3 regions of the Vibrio floridensis genome follow, and region 3 is predicted to be linked to each of the others. Evidence: predicted binding sites of a transcription regulator. Region 3 holds the regulator's gene; each other region holds the start of a gene.
What was found. Region 3 encodes MetJ, which represses methionine synthesis genes. Its sites were predicted from a motif close to TTAGACNTNTANANGTCTAA; they were not measured.
Positions count from the first base shown of each region.

Region 1: the regulator MetJ is predicted to act here: its motif matches at 4,198-4,217, upstream of LZU85_RS17025 (MetQ/NlpA family ABC transporter substrate-binding protein).
Region 2: the regulator MetJ is predicted to act here: its motif matches at 2,465-2,484, upstream of metN (methionine ABC transporter ATP-binding protein MetN).

Region 1 covers NZ_JAKGCY010000014.1:13,050-18,744, reverse strand. The annotation lists gene LZU85_RS17045 (class I SAM-dependent methyltransferase) at 1-540, shown strand, start outside; gene sthA (Si-specific NAD(P)(+) transhydrogenase) at 590-1,990, opposite strand; gene fabR (HTH-type transcriptional repressor FabR) at 2,275-2,916, shown strand; gene LZU85_RS17030 (YijD family membrane protein) at 2,916-3,296, shown strand; gene LZU85_RS17025 (MetQ/NlpA family ABC transporter substrate-binding protein) at 3,365-4,162, opposite strand; gene LZU85_RS17020 (PKD domain-containing protein) at 4,611-5,695, shown strand, end outside.
Region 2 covers NZ_JAKGCY010000006.1:211,716-217,410, reverse strand. The annotation lists gene treB (PTS trehalose transporter subunit IIBC) at 1-588, opposite strand, end outside; gene treR (trehalose operon repressor TreR) at 758-1,705, opposite strand; gene gmhB (D-glycero-beta-D-manno-heptose 1,7-bisphosphate 7-phosphatase) at 1,744-2,382, opposite strand; gene metN (methionine ABC transporter ATP-binding protein MetN) at 2,581-3,615, shown strand; gene LZU85_RS12010 (methionine ABC transporter permease) at 3,605-4,282, shown strand; gene ilpA (MetQ/NlpA family lipoprotein adhesin IlpA) at 4,317-5,126, shown strand; gene LZU85_RS12000 (Zn-ribbon-containing protein) at 5,214-5,695, opposite strand, start outside.
Region 3 covers NZ_JAKGCY010000013.1:7,743-13,437, reverse strand. The annotation lists gene LZU85_RS16585 (bifunctional aspartate kinase/homoserine dehydrogenase II) at 1-1,110, opposite strand, end outside; gene LZU85_RS16580 (O-succinylhomoserine (thiol)-lyase) at 1,110-2,276, opposite strand; gene metJ (met regulon transcriptional regulator MetJ) at 2,488-2,805, shown strand; gene LZU85_RS16570 (malic enzyme-like NAD(P)-binding protein) at 2,890-4,167, opposite strand; gene rpmE (50S ribosomal protein L31) at 4,446-4,667, opposite strand; gene priA (primosomal protein N') at 4,948-5,695, shown strand, end outside.

The sequences.
Region 1 (5,695 bases), on a different contig from region 3:
GTTGGTGCTGGTCTCGATACGCGCTTTTATCGTCTTGATAATGGCCGATGCCATTGGGTGGAGTTGGATGTTACGGAAAACTTGCTCTGGCGTCAGCGATTATTCCACAAAAACGAACGCTACCAGCAACAGCATGGCAGCGTCGATGATCTTTCTTGCTTAGAGCAACTGGCGATCAACGACAAGACACCTGTATTGATCGTGTGTGAGTTGGCGCTGCTCGATTGTCCATTGACTCAGGTTGCCAACTTTGTGCAACTGCTTGGGCGACGCTTTGTGTCTGCGCAGGTGTGCATGGTATTGGCGGGAGACTTAACCGACAGTAGCCTGGGGCAGAAATTGGGCTCTGATCGTTATGCGCATGCCATGGCAGCGCCGGCAGAACAAGTTTTGCAGTGGCTCCCTTGGGCACAATGGGTCAAAGTGTTTTCTCCCTTCGATCGTTTCTGTGCACGTTGGAAAACATGGCAGCGTTGGCTAAGTAAAATACCCATGCTGAAACATCGTCTTACTCCCGTCGTGGTCCATATGAAATGGTAAAAAAACAGCAGGAATTCCTGCTGTTTTTGTTTGGGAAGCGGGGGGCACACTAGAACAGACGGTTGAGTCCATTGAGTGCAGCAACACGATACGCTTCGGCCATGGTGGGGTAGTTGAAGGTAGTGTTGACGAAATACTCGATGGTATTGGCTTCGCCTTTTTGCTCCATGATCGCTTGGCCGATGTGAATGATTTCCGCCGCTCGTTCCCCAAAGCAGTGAATACCAAGAATTTCTTTGGTTTCACGATGGAAGAGGATCTTCAAGCTGCCGATGTCTTTGCCGGCAATCTGTGCGCGAGCCAGATGTTTGAACGAAGATCGGCCAACTTCATAGGGCACTTTCGCCGCGGTTAATTCTTGCTCTGTTTTACCAACCGAGCTGATTTCCGGAATGGTGTAAATCCCCGTTGGGATGTCATCAATCAGATAGCCATCGGCTTTGCCCTTAGTGATGGCTTGCGCCACAAAGCGCCCCTGGTCATATGCCGCGCTCGCCAGACTTGGGTAACCAATCACATCGCCCACCGCGTAAACATGTTCCACTTCGGTTTGGTAATTGCCATCGACTTTCAGTTGGCCGCGAGAGTCACCTTGAAGCCCAACTGCAGGCAGGTTTAACTTGTCGGTGTTACCAGTGCGACCATTGGCGTAGAGCAAGCAATCGGCTTTCATTTTTTTGCCCGACTGAAGATGAACAATCACCCCATCTTCGGTGCCTTCAATGCGTTCATAGGTTTCATCATTACGGATCACGACGCCGCTGTTCCAGAAGTGATAGGAAAGCGCATCGGAAACTTCGTTGTCCAAAAAGGCCAGTAAGCGATCGCGTGTGTTGATGAGGTCGGTTTTCACCCCCAAACCACGGAAGATGGATGCGTATTCACAACCAATCACTCCTGCGCCATAAATGATGATGTGGCGAGGGTCGTGTTTGAGACTGAGAATGGAATCGCTGTCGTAGATTCGCTCATGATTAAAGTCGACATCGGCTGGTTGATAAGGGCGAGAGCCAGTAGCAATCACAAACTTATCCGCCGTATACACTTCTTCAGTGCCGTCGTTTTGCGTCACGCTAATGGTGTGCGCATCGGTAAAACGGGCGGTTCCGAAAATCAATTGGCACTGATTGCGATCATAAAAGCCTTGGCGTAAGCGAGTCTGCTTGTCGATAACGGATTTCGCGTGGCCGAGAATGGTTGAAAATGTGGCGTGTAAACTGGAGTTGTTTTTGCAAAACAGCGGGTTGCTGTTGAATTCAATAATACGGCTAACCGCATGGCGCAGCGCTTTGGATGGAATGGTGCCCCAGTGAGTACAGCCGCCGCCAACACTGCTCTCTTTTTCCACCACGGCAACTTTCAGGCCTGCTTTGGTTAAACCCATTGCTGCCCCTTCACCGCCAGGGCCGCTCCCGATAACAATCACATCGAAGTGATTCGCATGCGCCATGATTTCATTCCTTGTTATATTTGCTTAACATTGCTTTAGCGAGATTTTAACTGATTATACCAGCAGGTAAACAGCAGGCTCGGTAGAGAGTGGAAGTGATCACGCACATTTCACGAAAACCAATCAATGGCATGGCGGATGTCGACAAATTGAGCACAAAAGATTGCATAACCGCCTTGGCCAGTAGTAACGTGCTCGCCATGGCGCATCATCGCTTATCGCTAGCAGCGATTCGCGCTATAGTAACGGCCGGAAGCCAATTTAAGATAAGAGCAAACATCATAATGAAATCAATGGGTATTCGCGCACAGCAGAAAGAGAAAACGCGTCGTTCTTTGATTGACGCGGCATTTAGCCAATTGAGTGCTGATCGCAGTTTTTCCAATCTCAGCTTGCGAGAAGTGGCCAGAGAAGCGGGCATTGCGCCGACCTCGTTCTATCGCCATTTTAAAGATATGGATGAGTTAGGTTTAACCATGGTGGATGAAGGTGGTTTGCTGTTACGTCAATTGATGCGCCAAGCACGTCAGCGCATCGTCAAAGAAGGCAGCGTGATCCGCACTTCGGTGGAAACCTTTATGGAATTTATCGAAAGTAGCCCCAACGTATTTCGCCTATTGTTAAGAGAGCGCTCTGGAACTTCCGCGGAATTTCGCGCTGCGGTTGCGCGTGAGATGCAGCACTTCGCAGCAGAGCTTACCGAATATTTAATTAGCACGGGAATGAACCGAGAAGAGGCGTTGGCGCAGGCTGAAGCGTCGGTGATTCTGGTTTTTAGTTCCGGTGCAGAAGCTTTAGACTTAGACCGACGCGAGCGTGATGAGCTGGCCGAGCGTCTGATTATGCAGTTGCGAATGGTCGCCAAAGGTGCGTACTGGTATCGCAAGGAACGTGAACGTAACCGATTAAAAGGTGAGATAGAATAATGTCTAATGATAATGAAAATAACGTGAATCGCAGTTCGGAAAGGAAGACGTTGGTATTGGCGTTGATCACAGGGATGTGTGGCGATGCTATCCTTTCTTGGCTGACCATGAGCGAAGTCTCTTTCTCCATTTTCCCTATTATTGCCTTAGTGCTGGCTGTGCAGGCACTCTACCGTGAGTATCTCAATCATCCCGTGTCGGAAGAGATCCCTTTGGTTGGACTGGCGTGCTTTTTTGTCGGGGCGTTTGGTCACTCGGCCTTTATTAAAGCTCAGCATCCTGAAGCAGGATCGAACTTCTTCGCGATCATGGTGGTGTTACTGCTGTTGGCGTGGATTGGCAGTAAGCTGGGATACATTCGCCGCCCAAGTGCCGATTAATCGGCACTTGATCTGAAAAACGATCCGTACTGTGCCCCAGTCCAACGAGTTGTGGGACTGGGGAAGGATTAGAATGCTGGCTCAATAGTGCCGTTAAAGGTAGTGGCTAGGTAATCTCGAATCGCTTGTGACTGGTAGATTTCAACAAACTTTTTGTAGTCAGGGTTATCTTTGTTTTCCGCTTTTGTTGCGATAACCATGACCGCGAGTGCCGCATCTTTCGGCTCGAGATAAATCGCCTTCTCTTTGGGGTTCAATCCTGAAGACATCACGTAGTTCATCGTGATCGCCGCGGCATCGACATCATTCAATGTTCTTGGTAGTTGCGCCGCATCGACTTCAATAATTTTGATATTTTTCGGGTTATCTACAATGTCATTGATACTGGCTTTGTGTCCGACATTCTCTTTCAATGTAATCAGCTTGGCTTCTTGGAGCAGCAACAAACCACGCCCACCATTGGTTGGATCGTTTGGTATCGCAATACGGGCATTTTGTGGTAAGTCCGATACCGATTTCACGCTATCTGAGTAAATCCCCATTCGCATCAGAATCGATTGACCAACCGACACTAAATTGGCGTTGCGGCTCTGATTGAAGTTGGTGAGAAAAGGTAAATGTTGATAGCTATTGATATCAATACTACCGTCAGCCAATGCGGCATTAGGGGTAATAAAATCGGAAAACTCGACAACTTGAATATTTAAGCCCTGTGCTTTGGCCTCTTTGGCCACCGCTTCCACAACTTGTGCGTGTGGGCCGACCGTTGCTCCAACTTTAATGACTTTGGCTTCTTCTTGGCCACAAGCGGTTAAGCCTAAAGCGACTGCCGCAATCACAATCCCTTGTAATGCAATTTTTCTCATCTTCTTCTACCTAATCTGATTTTAATTAAAGATGCCTAGACATCTGGAGCTCTATATTCATACAGGGTGTCGGGTTTATCAAGTTATTTACTTATTTGTTTTTGTTCTAATTAATTCATAAGTTTGCCACTCGATGACGGATGGCTGTGGCAAGGGGATGGGGATAATGTGAAGTATGGATACCGAAGTCTCCATTTGGATTAGCAACTTGCCAGCCCATCACATCAGGCAGATAAGAAGTCCACCGATTTTCTCGATCTGTTGTCGTCCGATAACAATGAATTATTACAACGGATGTCCAAATGTAACCAAGTGTGCCAGTTTTCACATTTTCATATGAAACATTTATGGAACGACATGTTAGTGAGACGTTTCATCATTTTTTTATATGAAGTCTCCTATATTGAGTGCTGATGAAAATTATCAGCAAGTCATTGGCAGGAACAATATGACCAGTCTAAGTCGCACCGTAATAAGCACTCTTATCGCGGCGGCACTTTCAGCCTGTGGTGGTGGAGATGGTGGTAGCAGTAGCTCAAGCCCATCTCCAGTCGGCCCAGTCACGCAAGTGCGCGCCATCAGTACGCAAATCGTCTCCGGTCAGGTGACCGCATCCAGTGGACAACCTATCGCCAAATCGAGCGTTGTGGTTCAGTTCAAAAGCAGTGATGGTCAGTCATTGCTGGAGCTCAGTACTGAAAGTGATGACAGTGGCTTCTATTCCATCTCCGTCCCTGAACTCAAAGCCAGTAGCCACCAAGCAAGCCGTGTTGTGGTTTTGGTGAAGAAATCAGGATTTGTAGAAAATGAAAAAAGCATCGACATCAATGAGCAATCCAGCCGGATGGCAGTGAATGTTGTGTTAGCCACCGCACAGGTGAGCACCGTGAAACGTTCGGAGCTTAGTTCTGTGGTGGTGTCGGCCAATGGCGTGCCGAGTCTGCGCTTTTCTTTGGTGAAAAACAGCCAAGGTCAGCAGCGTGTCGTTGTGGGTGATGTTTCTCCCGCGGCAGGTGATGAGGTGCAACTTTCACTCAACTTGCCGGTTGCAAACATTGACCCGGCAGTGAATGCCATCAACAGCGAAGTCGCCTATTTTGACTCCAGTAATGCCAATGATATTCAAAGTTTCCCAGGTGAGTTTGAGGGACAGGGTGAAACCGACAATCAAGGGCAAGGGGTTAACTTTGAAAATCAAAACAGTGATGAAAGCTACCGTCTGATCTCCAGTACCTTTAGCCAGATACGTTTGACGGATGAAAATCAGCAGCCGCTGCCCCTGAGCGATGTGCAACCTTCGGCAGACGGGGGGCCTTCGCTCGTCATGATGGTTCCTAAAGGCTCATATTCTACGATTCAGCGTGATTTTGATATGAATGTCGATGGCATTCAAATCCCGATTTATGTTTATCGCAGTGGTCAGGGTTGGCAATATGTTGGTAATGGGTTGCTGGTGAACGATTCGGCAGGCGCTGTTGCCACCAATAGCAGCGGGAATGACATCCCTATTGACGAACAGGGCGTGATCACTCT
Region 2 (5,695 bases), on a different contig from region 3:
CAGTGTGACACCGAGTGTAATGCCCAAAATCGGTGTCCCGCCGAGTTTCTTCACGGTAGACCAGCACACCCCTACCGGTAGGAAGAAGAAAATCGCTTCGCCAATCAACCATAAAAAGGAGTGAACCGTTGCCCAAAACTGGCTAATCTCCGTCAATGTCTGGCCATCAAACATCTTGATGTCACCAATCACATTACGGAAACCAAGGATTAAACCACCAGTGATGATCGCAGGGAGCAGAGGGACAAAAATTTCAGCAAGATGGGAGATTCCGCGCTCAATGATGTTCATGTTTTGACGAGCCGCCAATTTCGCATCGTCTTTGCTCGCTTCCGATTTACCTGAAATCTCGAGCAACACTTTATAGACAGCATCAACTTCCGTGCCAATCACCACTTGAAATTGACCCGCGTTGGTAAAGCATCCTTTGACCATCGACAATGTTTCGATTTGCTTAACATCGGCGGCCGACGTGTCGTTCAACACAAAGCGAAGGCGTGTCAAACAGTGGCTGACACTGGCGATGTTGTCGCTTCCTCCGACTAGCTCGATGAGACGTTCAACGTCCTTGCGCGCTATCTTACTCATAACTCTGTCCACCCTATTCTGATCTACTCAATTATAGTTTTTAGACAATGGGAACATTCCCATTTCTTGATTTAATATTGCCAGTTTTTATAAATAAACAAAATGGGAACAGTCCCATTAATTGAAAGTGATCACAGTCTAGATCGGAAAAACAAGAAAAATGAAAGGGTTAGTTTTGGATCGGTGCCTGAGTGATATGCGAGATAGCTTCCTCACCATTCATCTGAGAAATCAGCATCTTAGCGGCCTTTTCTCCCGCTTGCTTGTAACCGGGATCGACACTGAACACCTTTGGAAAAAGAAAAGAGAGCAACTCATTGCCACCCACACCGGTGACACAAACCTCTTCGCGCCCCAGTTCTTGAAGTCGCTTGATGACGCCCAAAGCCAAGGTATCGCTCGCACAGACAATCGCTTGAGTGTTTTCCGCTAACACCTCATCAACTAAGTGATAAGCACTCTCATGGTTGAGTTTGCCAGTTTGATAACGAGCTTCAACATCGTGTTTTTGGCACCACGACAAGTAGGCATTTAAACGCGACCAGCCCGTGGTTTTATCTTCTTTATTCACACCGATATAAGCGATATGGCTCAGCGATAAAGATTGCAAGTGTTCTAACGCCAGCTCAATCACACGCTGATTATCGTAGTTAATCGAAGACACCTCTTCCGCAGGCGTGGCAATCACCACGGCTCGATCTTGCCAACTGGCTAAGGTTTGTAGATCGATATCGGTAAAGCCAAACACAATGACGCCATCGACATTGCGACGACGCAGCACTTCTAAGTGCTCGTTGGTTTTCTCGCGATCGAACTGACTCTCCATGATCACCGCATCGTATCCCGCTTGATACAGCACATTAAGCATACTACCGACAGCACGATTTTCTGAGGGAGAGTCGAGACGCGAGATAATTACCCCAACCACCTTCTGGCTACCGCCACGCATCGATTGAGCGGATTTAGAAGGCACATAACCGGAATCTTGTATCACCTGTTCTACCTTCGCTCGGGTTTCAGGTTTTACCTTGGGATCATTGGTCAGCACGCGCGAGACGGTCGATTTACCGACCCCAGACAAACGGGCAATATCGAGAATAGTCAGCTTTTTGCTCATAATAGGCCAAGAAAGACGTTCAATAATAAAAAGGCCGCTTAGCGACCTTTTACTTGTTCTTTTACATAAAGTGGCACATCACGGATGCTATCGAGCACCACGGTTGCCAGTTGCTCACCCTGCTGTGTAACAGGTTTGCCAGTGCGTACCAAAATCTTCGTTGCAACCCCTGCCGCTTCGGCAGCCATCATATCTTCGGCTTTGTCACCCACCATCACTGAGCGAGCCATATCGATTTTGAGGAAATCACGCGCTGAGATAAACATCCCAGGTTTTGGTTTGCGACAATCACAATCTTGTTTGTAATCCCCCACACCGTGTTCTGCATGGTGCGGACAGTAATAAATGCCGTCAAACTCAACGCCGTTGTCCGCAAAATTCCAATCCATCCATTGGGTCAGAGAAAGGAAGCGATCTTCGCTAAATTTGCCGCGGGCAATCCCCGACTGATTGGTGACCAACACCAAAAGATACCCCATATCCTTGAGGGCCTTCGTCGCCTCAAACACCCCTTCAATGTATTCAAAGTCGTGCTCGTCATGAACGTAACCATGATCAACGTTAATCACGCCATCACGATCCAAAAAAACAGCTGGTTTTGCCAAAGTATCTGTCTCTGTCACAAAGGAATATAAGCCGAGATTATACCTTAAAAGCGCTACATTGCGAGTTTCCAAGCCGTGAGGTACATCGTCAAAACACCCTCTATATACGAATATCAACTAACTCATAGCAAATCCGTTAGCCTCAAACGAACGTTTAGACGTCTAGACGTAAAAATATCTATTGACTTAAAAACACGAAAGCCATAGCATCATCTGAAAAGTGAGCTAGAGCTCAAAATATTATTCTGTTGTCCCTGCACAGGTTGAGAAATGATTGAAATTAACCAAGTAAATAAAGTGTTCTATCAAGGCAGTAAGGAAATCCATGCCTTGAAAGACATTAACTTACACATCGCAGAAGGCACCATTTTTGGTGTGATCGGGTCATCGGGTGCAGGGAAAAGCACGCTGATCCGCTGCGTGAATATGTTAGAAGCACCAACCAGTGGTTCCATTGTGGTGGATGGCGTTGATTTAACAAAACTGAGTAAAAAGCAACTCAGCGAAACTCGCCGCAATATCGGCATGATTTTCCAGCACTTCAACTTGCTCTCTTCTCGCACTGTGTTTGACAACGTTGCACTACCATTAGAGTTGGCTGGAAAAGACAAAGAGCAAATCCAAAGCAAAGTGACGGAACTTCTGAAGCTGGTTGGTTTGGCCGACAAGCACGAAAGCTATCCAGCCAACTTAAGTGGTGGTCAAAAGCAACGTGTGGCGATTGCACGAGCATTGGCCAGCGATCCCAAAGTACTGCTGTGTGATGAAGCCACCAGCGCGCTGGATCCTGCGACCACTCAATCCATTTTGGAGTTGCTCAAAGAGATCAACCGCAAGCTGAAAATCACCATTTTGCTCATCACTCATGAAATGGATGTCGTGAAAAGCATCTGTCACGAAGTAGCAATCATTGGTGGCGGTGAATTGGTTGAGAAAGGCACCGTCGGTGAAATTTTTGCCCATCCTAAAACGGAATTGGCGCATGATTTTATCCGCTCAACACTGGATCTTTCTATTCCTGAAGATTACCAAGCGCGTTTGCAAGCAACGCGTGTTGAAGGCAGCTATCCTCTAGTGCGTTTGGAATTTACCGGCGCGACGGTTGATGCGCCTTTGGTGTCGCAGATTTCTCGTAAATACAACATCGACATCAGCATTCTCAGTTCCGATCTCGACTACGCCGGCGGAGTGAAGTTTGGCATGATGGTCGCTGAACTGTTTGGTAACGAAGAAGACGATAACGCAGCGATTGAATACCTGCGCGAGCACAACGTAAAAGTGGAGGTTCTGGGTTATGTCCTTTAATGACCTATCTCAATGGCTCAGTTTGAACACTGACCTGCTGCTGGGCGCGACTTGGCAAACGCTTTACATGGTTGCGGTTGCCGGCGTCGTTGGTTTTGCGATTGGTATTCCTTTGGGCGTGATTCTGCACACCACCAAAAAAGGTGGCTTGCTTGAAAACACCAAACTGAACAGCGTACTTGGCGCCATTGTCAATATTGGCCGCTCGGTGCCATTTTTGGTTTTGATGGTGGCGATCATTCCCGTCACCAAACTGTTAGTGGGTACTTTCATCGGCACTACAGCAGCGATTGTTCCACTCACCATTGGGGCGATTCCATTTGTTGCGCGCCTGATTGAAGGAGCGTTACTTGAAGTTCCAACTGGCCTGATTGAAGCGGCACAGTCGATGGGTGCAACACCACTACAAATCATCACTAAGGTACTGCTTCCTGAAGCATTGCCGACCATTGTTAACTCCGTCACTATTACGTTGGTAACCTTGGTGAGCTACTCTGCCATGGCGGGCACCGTTGGTGGCGGCGGTCTCGGTGACGTAGCGATTCGCTACGGTTTTCATCGCTACGATGTCACTATCATGGCGGTCACTGTCGTGATGTTGATTGTGTTGGTACAAATTATTCAGTCTATCGGTGACACCATCGTGCGCCGTGTAGACCACAGATAAGCATTGAAAGATTCAAATTATAAGGAGATTTACTATGAAATTTAGCCTCAAAGGTTTACTGACCATTATCGCTGCTGCCTCAACATTGGTATTGGCAGGTTGTGGCGAAAAAGTGGCAGACGCGAGCAAAGTAAAAGTTGGCGTTATGGCGGGTGCCGAAGCACAAGTTGCCGAAGTAGCAGCAAAAATTGCAAAAGAAAAATACGGCCTTGACGTGGAATTGGTCACCTTCACTGACTACGTGACACCAAACGCGGCATTGGATGACGGTTCTATCGATATCAACGCGTTCCAACACAAACCATACCTAGATCGTCAAGTTGCTGACCGTGGCTATAAACTGACCATCGCTGGTAACACTTTTGTTTACCCAATCGCGGGTTACTCAAAACAAGTGAAATCGGTTGAAGAGTTGGCTGACGGCGTACGTATTGCGGTACCAAACGATCCAACCAACCTTGGCCGTTCTCTGCTGCTTCTTGAGCAACAAGGTTTGATCAAACTACGTCCAGAAGTGGGCCTACTTGCGACCGTTCGTGACATCGTTGAGAATCCAAAGAACATCACTATCGTCGAGCTCGATGCTGCTCAGCTTCCACGCTCACTTGACGACGTGGCTCTGTCTATCATCAACACCACTTACGCGAGCTCTATCAACCTAACTCCGGAAAAAGACGGCGTATTTGTTGAAGACAAAGAGTCTCCATACGTGAACCTGATTGTGGCTCGCCAAGACAACGTTCAAAACGAAAACGTACAGAACTTTGTTAAAGCTTACCAAACTGAAGAAGTCTACACTGCTGCAAAAGAAATCTTCAAAGGCGGCGTTGTAAAAGGCTGGTAATTTCGATAGCAAAAGTCGAAGTTCATCAAAACAAAAAAGGGTTGGCGTGAGAGCGCCAACCCTTTTTGCATGTTGAGATGCCACTTGTTACTTCAAATGATCCCAAGAGATGTTTGAGACGATACGGCAGTCGTCGCATTTGAAATGGAAGATATCGTGCAGCGGCTCATCGAGTAGCCATTCACCACCACATTTCGGGCACTTGCGCGCTTGCTCTTCGGCTAGAGAATGGCCGCCAACACGGTATTGGTAATAGTAGGTCGGTACTTTCGTGATGTATTCAATACGACCACGAAGATCCCAACCTCGCTTGAACAAGACACTGTCTACGTCGCACATCTCATGCAGTGCGGCATGCTCGGCGCGACACGCCCCGGCCATCTGCAGTTCATCACACGCTTGCCATTCGGTTTGCCACTTAATCACCGCTTTGTGATCGCCATTTAACGTCGGGCCATTGCGATACAAAGGGATTGGCAGCAAAGTTTCACCACTTCTCAACGGCGAGCAGGTGTGCACATAAGTGGTGTATAACACTTGCCAACTTGGTGTCTCTTCTTCGGCCGCTT
Region 3 (5,695 bases):
TTCTTGCAAGTAAGCCAACGCGCCACCAGCAATCTCATTGGTATACGCTAAACGTAACTTGTGCTGATCCGGTTGCGCTTCAAAGGCCAGTGGCTCAAGCTGTGCTCTCTTGAGTGCTCGTAACACATCTTGTTGCACTCGCTCAAAATCATGACCAGCGGAGAAGTTAAGTTGCACCAGCATGACATCCTCAAGTGAGGTGATGATTTTGGCACCCCGCCCTGAGGCCAACACCCGTTCAATGCGCGTAGAACCAGACTCAGGTGTGTAACTGCAACGCAGATTAAGTTCCGTGGCACTTTGCGCCACGGGTTGTAGCGTCCGACTATGAAGCACTGGAGCCGCGAGGCGTGCAAGTTCACTGGCTTCATCCAGGCGCAACAAAGGCAGTAAACAGGCGTCATTGACTAATCGTGGATCGGCACTGTACACGCCAGCTACGTCACTCCAGATTGTGACTTTGTTTACTTCTGCTAAAGCGCCAATCACCGTAGCGGAATAATCAGAACCATTGCGACCTAACAGTACCGTTTCACCAGCATTATTTTGTGCCATAAAGCCAGTGATCACCACTCGGCGGTGGGAATGCTGAGCCAACACTTCTTTGAGTAAGGGGTAAGAGCGAGCGCGATCCACTTCTGGTTGTGTGCCCGTTTCCGCACGCAGAAACGCACGCGCATCCTGGGCAACCGCGGGTAGTGAAGATTGGTTGAGCAACGCCGCCAACAGACGCGATGACCATACTTCACCATGACCCCAAATCGCAGCTTTTTGCGCTGCGTTCAACGGGGCCGTCTGCTCTGCCAACGTACTGAACTCGTCGACCAACTGGTCTAACAACGTCTTTCTCAGATCGGATTGAATCAGAGCTTCCACCAAACCAGTTTGATAGTGGCGCAAAGCCTGCAACGTTTCGTGTGCCAATCGACCATCTTTCTCAAGTGCATCGGTAAACTCAATTAAACGATTGGTGGTCTTTCCTGCTGCAGACACAACCACGAGATCATTCTCACCAGAATACTCTTTAAGTATGCCTGCCACTCGGCGATAGCAATCCGGATCAGCAAGGCTACTTCCACCAAATTTGTGCAGTTGTCGAACCTGACTCATTAACGGCCCTCCTTCGCTTGTTGAAAGGCTTGCTTAAGGTCGGCAATCAAATCTTGCGCATCTTCAAGACCCACCGATAGACGGATGAGTTGCTGTGTTACCCCAGCTTCAGCCAATGCTTCTTCACCCATAGCGCGATGGGTCATGGATGCGGGATGGCAGACCAAGCTTTCAACGCCACCAAGCGACTCCGCCAATGAGAACAGTTCAAGTACTTTAACAAACACTTTTAGCTGCTCGAAACTGCCCGCGAACTCAAAACTGAGCATAGAGCCAAATCCAGATTGCTGTTTTTTCGCTATCTCATGCCCTGGATGATTTGGCAAGCTTGGATGATAAATCGTACCAACCAAATCTTGGGTTTGTAGATAAGCAAGGATTTGCTGTGAACTCTCTTCATGCACACGCATGCGAGCGCCTAAAGTACGAATGCCGCGCAGCGTCATATAGCTGTCAAATGGCGTGCCGGTTGCACCAAGGCAATTCCCCCACCACGCTAGCTCTGTTGCGTGCTCTTCGGTTTTGGTGATCACCACACCGCCAATCACATCAGAATGCCCATTGATGTACTTGGTTGTCGAGTGAATCACAAAGTCAGCCCCGAGCTCCAAAGGCTTTTGGTACACCGGTGTCAAAAAGGTGTTATCGACCGCCACCAACGCGCCCACTTTATGCGCTTTCTCACACACTTCCGCGATGTCCACCACACGCACCAGCGGGTTGGAAGGCGTTTCAAGCAACACCAGTTTAGGCTTAAGCGCCAACGCCGCATCCAGTGCAGCACTGTCGGATTGATCAACAAAACGGACCTTAAAATCGCCTTTTTTCGCTCGAGTATTGAACAGACGATAAGTACCGCCATAGCAGTCGTGAGGAGCCACAATAAGATCATCTGGGCTTAAGAAAGCAGAGACCCACAAGTTGAGTGCAGAGGTGCCACAGTTGGTGACCACTGCTCCTTTGCCCGATTCCAATTTGAACAGTGCTTGTTCTAACAAACCTCGATTGGGGTTGCCAGAACGAGTGTAATCATATTTAGGAACTTCACCGAAGGAAGAGAAACCATAGTTTGTTGAGAGATAAATGGGTGGTACAACGGCACGGTATTGAGTATCGGATTCGATGCCGGTTCTCACGGCTATCGTGGCTGGCTTGTGAGTGCTCATCATGTTTCCTTTCAGCGAAGATGAATTCTTAATAAGAATGCGCTAATGTTGTTGCAGCGCCTTCCTCTCCTTTAATAGCTGTCACTTTAACCATCAAACATTAAGACGTCAACACTTCTAGACGTCTATATGTCTTTGCTTATGGCAGTAAATCCAGCTAAAATCTCCGCTTACAATTTTAATTCACCAATTATTACTCTGAAGGTGCGCAATGGCTGACTGGAATGGCGAATACATAAGTCCATACGCAGAGCATGGAAAGAAAAACGAGCAAGTCAAAAAAATTACCGTTTCTATCCCGCTTAAAGTACTAAAAGTTCTGACGGATGAACGTACTCGTCGTCAAATTAACAACCTGCGCCACGCGACAAACAGCGAGTTGTTGTGTGAAGCATTTTTGCATGCCTATACAGGTCAGCCCCTGCCGACGGATGAAGATCTTAGAAAAGATCGCCCTGACGACATTCCTACTGAAGCCAAAGAGTTGATGACGGCGATGGGTATCGAGTTTGAAGCCTACGATGATTAAATCATCGGGCAGGGTCACATCGGGGATAAGTGACACACGATCAAAACGGGACGCTTAAAGCGTCCCGTTTGTTTAGGCTGTGATTTACTCGGCCATGTAGTTTTCAGGCATTGGAATACGAGCAACGCCGGTATCAACGGCCGCTTGGGCCACCGCTTTCGCTACGCGAGGCAACAAACGCGAGTCCATTGGTTTTGGAATAATGTATTGTGGGCCAAAGCTCAGCGATTCCACACCCGCCGCTTTAAGCACGGCCTCTGGAACTGGTTCTTTCGCCAATTGACGAATCGCGTCAACCGCAGCCAGCTTCATTTCATCGTTAATCACACTCGCGCGCACATCCAGCGCACCACGGAAAATGAATGGGAAACAAAGCACGTTGTTGACTTGGTTTGGATAGTCACTGCGGCCAGTGCCCATGATAAGATCGCTGCGCACTTCATGCGCCAATTCCGGCTTGATCTCTGGATCAGGGTTTGAACACGCAAACACAACTGGTTTGTCCGCCATCAGCTTCAGCGCTTCTGCAGGCATTAGGTTTGGACCAGAGACGCCAAGGAAGAGATCCGCACCGCTGATCACATCTTCTAGTGTGCGCTTGTCTGTATTGTTGGCGAACAGTTGCTTGTACTCGTTGAGGTCATCACGACGAGTGTGAATCACACCTTTACGATCCAGCATGTAGATCTTTTCGCGCATCGCGCCACATTTGATCAACAGCTCCATACACGCCACGGCAGCCGCACCCGCACCAAGACAAACGATAATACATTCGTTTAGCTTCTTACCCTGCAGTTCGATCGCATTCAGCATGCCAGCAGCGGTGACAATGGCCGTACCGTGTTGGTCATCATGGAACACCGGCACATCACAGCGTTCAATCAGACGTTTTTCAATTTCAAAACAATCTGGAGCTTTGATGTCTTCTAGATTGATGCCGCCAAAGGTATCTGCAATGTTCGCGACCGTATCCACGAATTCGTCAATGGTACGATGCTTCACTTCAATATCGATAGAATCAAGACCAGCAAAACGCTTAAACAGCAGCGCCTTACCTTCCATTACTGGCTTTGATGCCAAAGGACCTAAGTTACCTAGGCCCAAAATTGCCGTACCGTTAGAGATAACGGCCACCATATTTCCCTTTGAGGTGTACTTGTAAACGTTGTCTGGGTTCTGTGCGATTTCGCGCACCGGCTCTGCGACACCTGGGCTGTAAGCTAAAGCAAGATCTTTAGCGGTTTCCGCAGGTTTAGTTAGAGCGACGGCAATTTTACCCGCCGTTGGCAAAGCATGATAATCAAGAGCTTGTTGGCGAAGTACTTCTTCAGGGGTCATTTGCTGGCTATTGTCATCGGACATAAATGGTTATTCTCTTTTTGCGTGTACGGTAAAGGGGGGAACACTTTAGGTTGAACAAAAACTCTGCTTTTTTGTTCAATTTAGAGAGAAATTCTAATTGATATAAGTCAATCTTCCTAGCCAAGAATGCGAGGCAAATCTATATAAATAGTGAATAAGATAGAAGTAAGACCAGATAACCAAAGGCGCGATTGCGGGGCAAGCTGAGATCGGTGCCAAACAAAAACAAAAAAGGCCGCAAATGCGACCTTTTTCTCAAGCAACAATAGCAAACGCTATTATTTTTTACCGCTTGATAGAGCACCGAAACGCTTGTTGAAGCGATCAACACGGCCGCCTGTATCAACGATACGTTGCTTACCAGTGTAGAATGGGTGACACTTGTCACATACGTCTAGGTGGATAGACTCTTTACCTAGAGTAGAGCTAAAAACGAAAGAGTTGCCGCAAGAACAAGTTGCGTTTACTTCTTTGTATTCTGGGTGGATACCAGCTTTCATGGGATAACCTCAAATAGTAGGCCGTGTCGCTATACGAGTCTTTGCCGCACACCACACGTAGTTAAAAATAAACTCAGATACCGCTTTTACTCGCGTTAAAGCCATATCTTAAGGCGCGATATAGTAATGAATCGTCCCTTTAGGATCAACTTATTTCCTCATTTTCCCGCTAGTTTTTTATACAACTTTTGTTCGCTCGCCAAGCGCAGCCGTTTTCTCGTATTTCTAGTTCGCTTCCATTAGACTGTAAACCATTATTTTTGCCAAGAATCACCACGTTATGCGTCCATCCATTGCTCGAGTTGCTTTGCCCGTACCACTGGACAAACAGTTTGATTACCTCGTTCCTAACCATCTGTTCCCTATTATTGGTGGCCGAGTCAGCGTACCTTTTGGACGACAAACACTGATTGGCATTGTCACCGCATTGGTGCAGGAGTCTGATTTTCCTCGAGAACAACTGAAACCAATCAAAGCGGTGTTGGATCATCGTCCTATTTGGCCCGATTCCGTCTACAGTTTATTACTTTGGTGTAGCCACTTTTACCAATATCCCCTAGGTGAAACACTGCATAACGCCCTCCCCGCAGCACTAAGAAAAGGCAAAGCGGCGGACTTTGCTACTCTACAAGAATGGCAACTGACCGAGTTAGGCAAAAACCAATTGATGCAAGGGTTAAACAGCCGTGCGATAAAGCAGGCTAAAGTATTGAATATGCTTGCTAATGGTCCTCTGCCTCACCAAGCCTTTTTGGATGAGGAAGTGGCATCCACAACCTTACGCACCTTGGAAGAAAAAGGCTGGATCAGCTGTGAAGAAAAAACGCCACAGTTGGCTCGTTGGGGTAACCCGATTGAACATCCCGTCGATAAGCCGAAACTCAACCAAGAGCAAGCCATTGCCATTGCAACTGTGAATAGCCAAACTGGCTTTGCTTGCTACTTACTTGAAGGGGTAACGGGATCTGGGAAAACCGAGGTTTACCTCAACCTCATCAAACCAGTCTTGGAACAAGGGAAACAAGCAC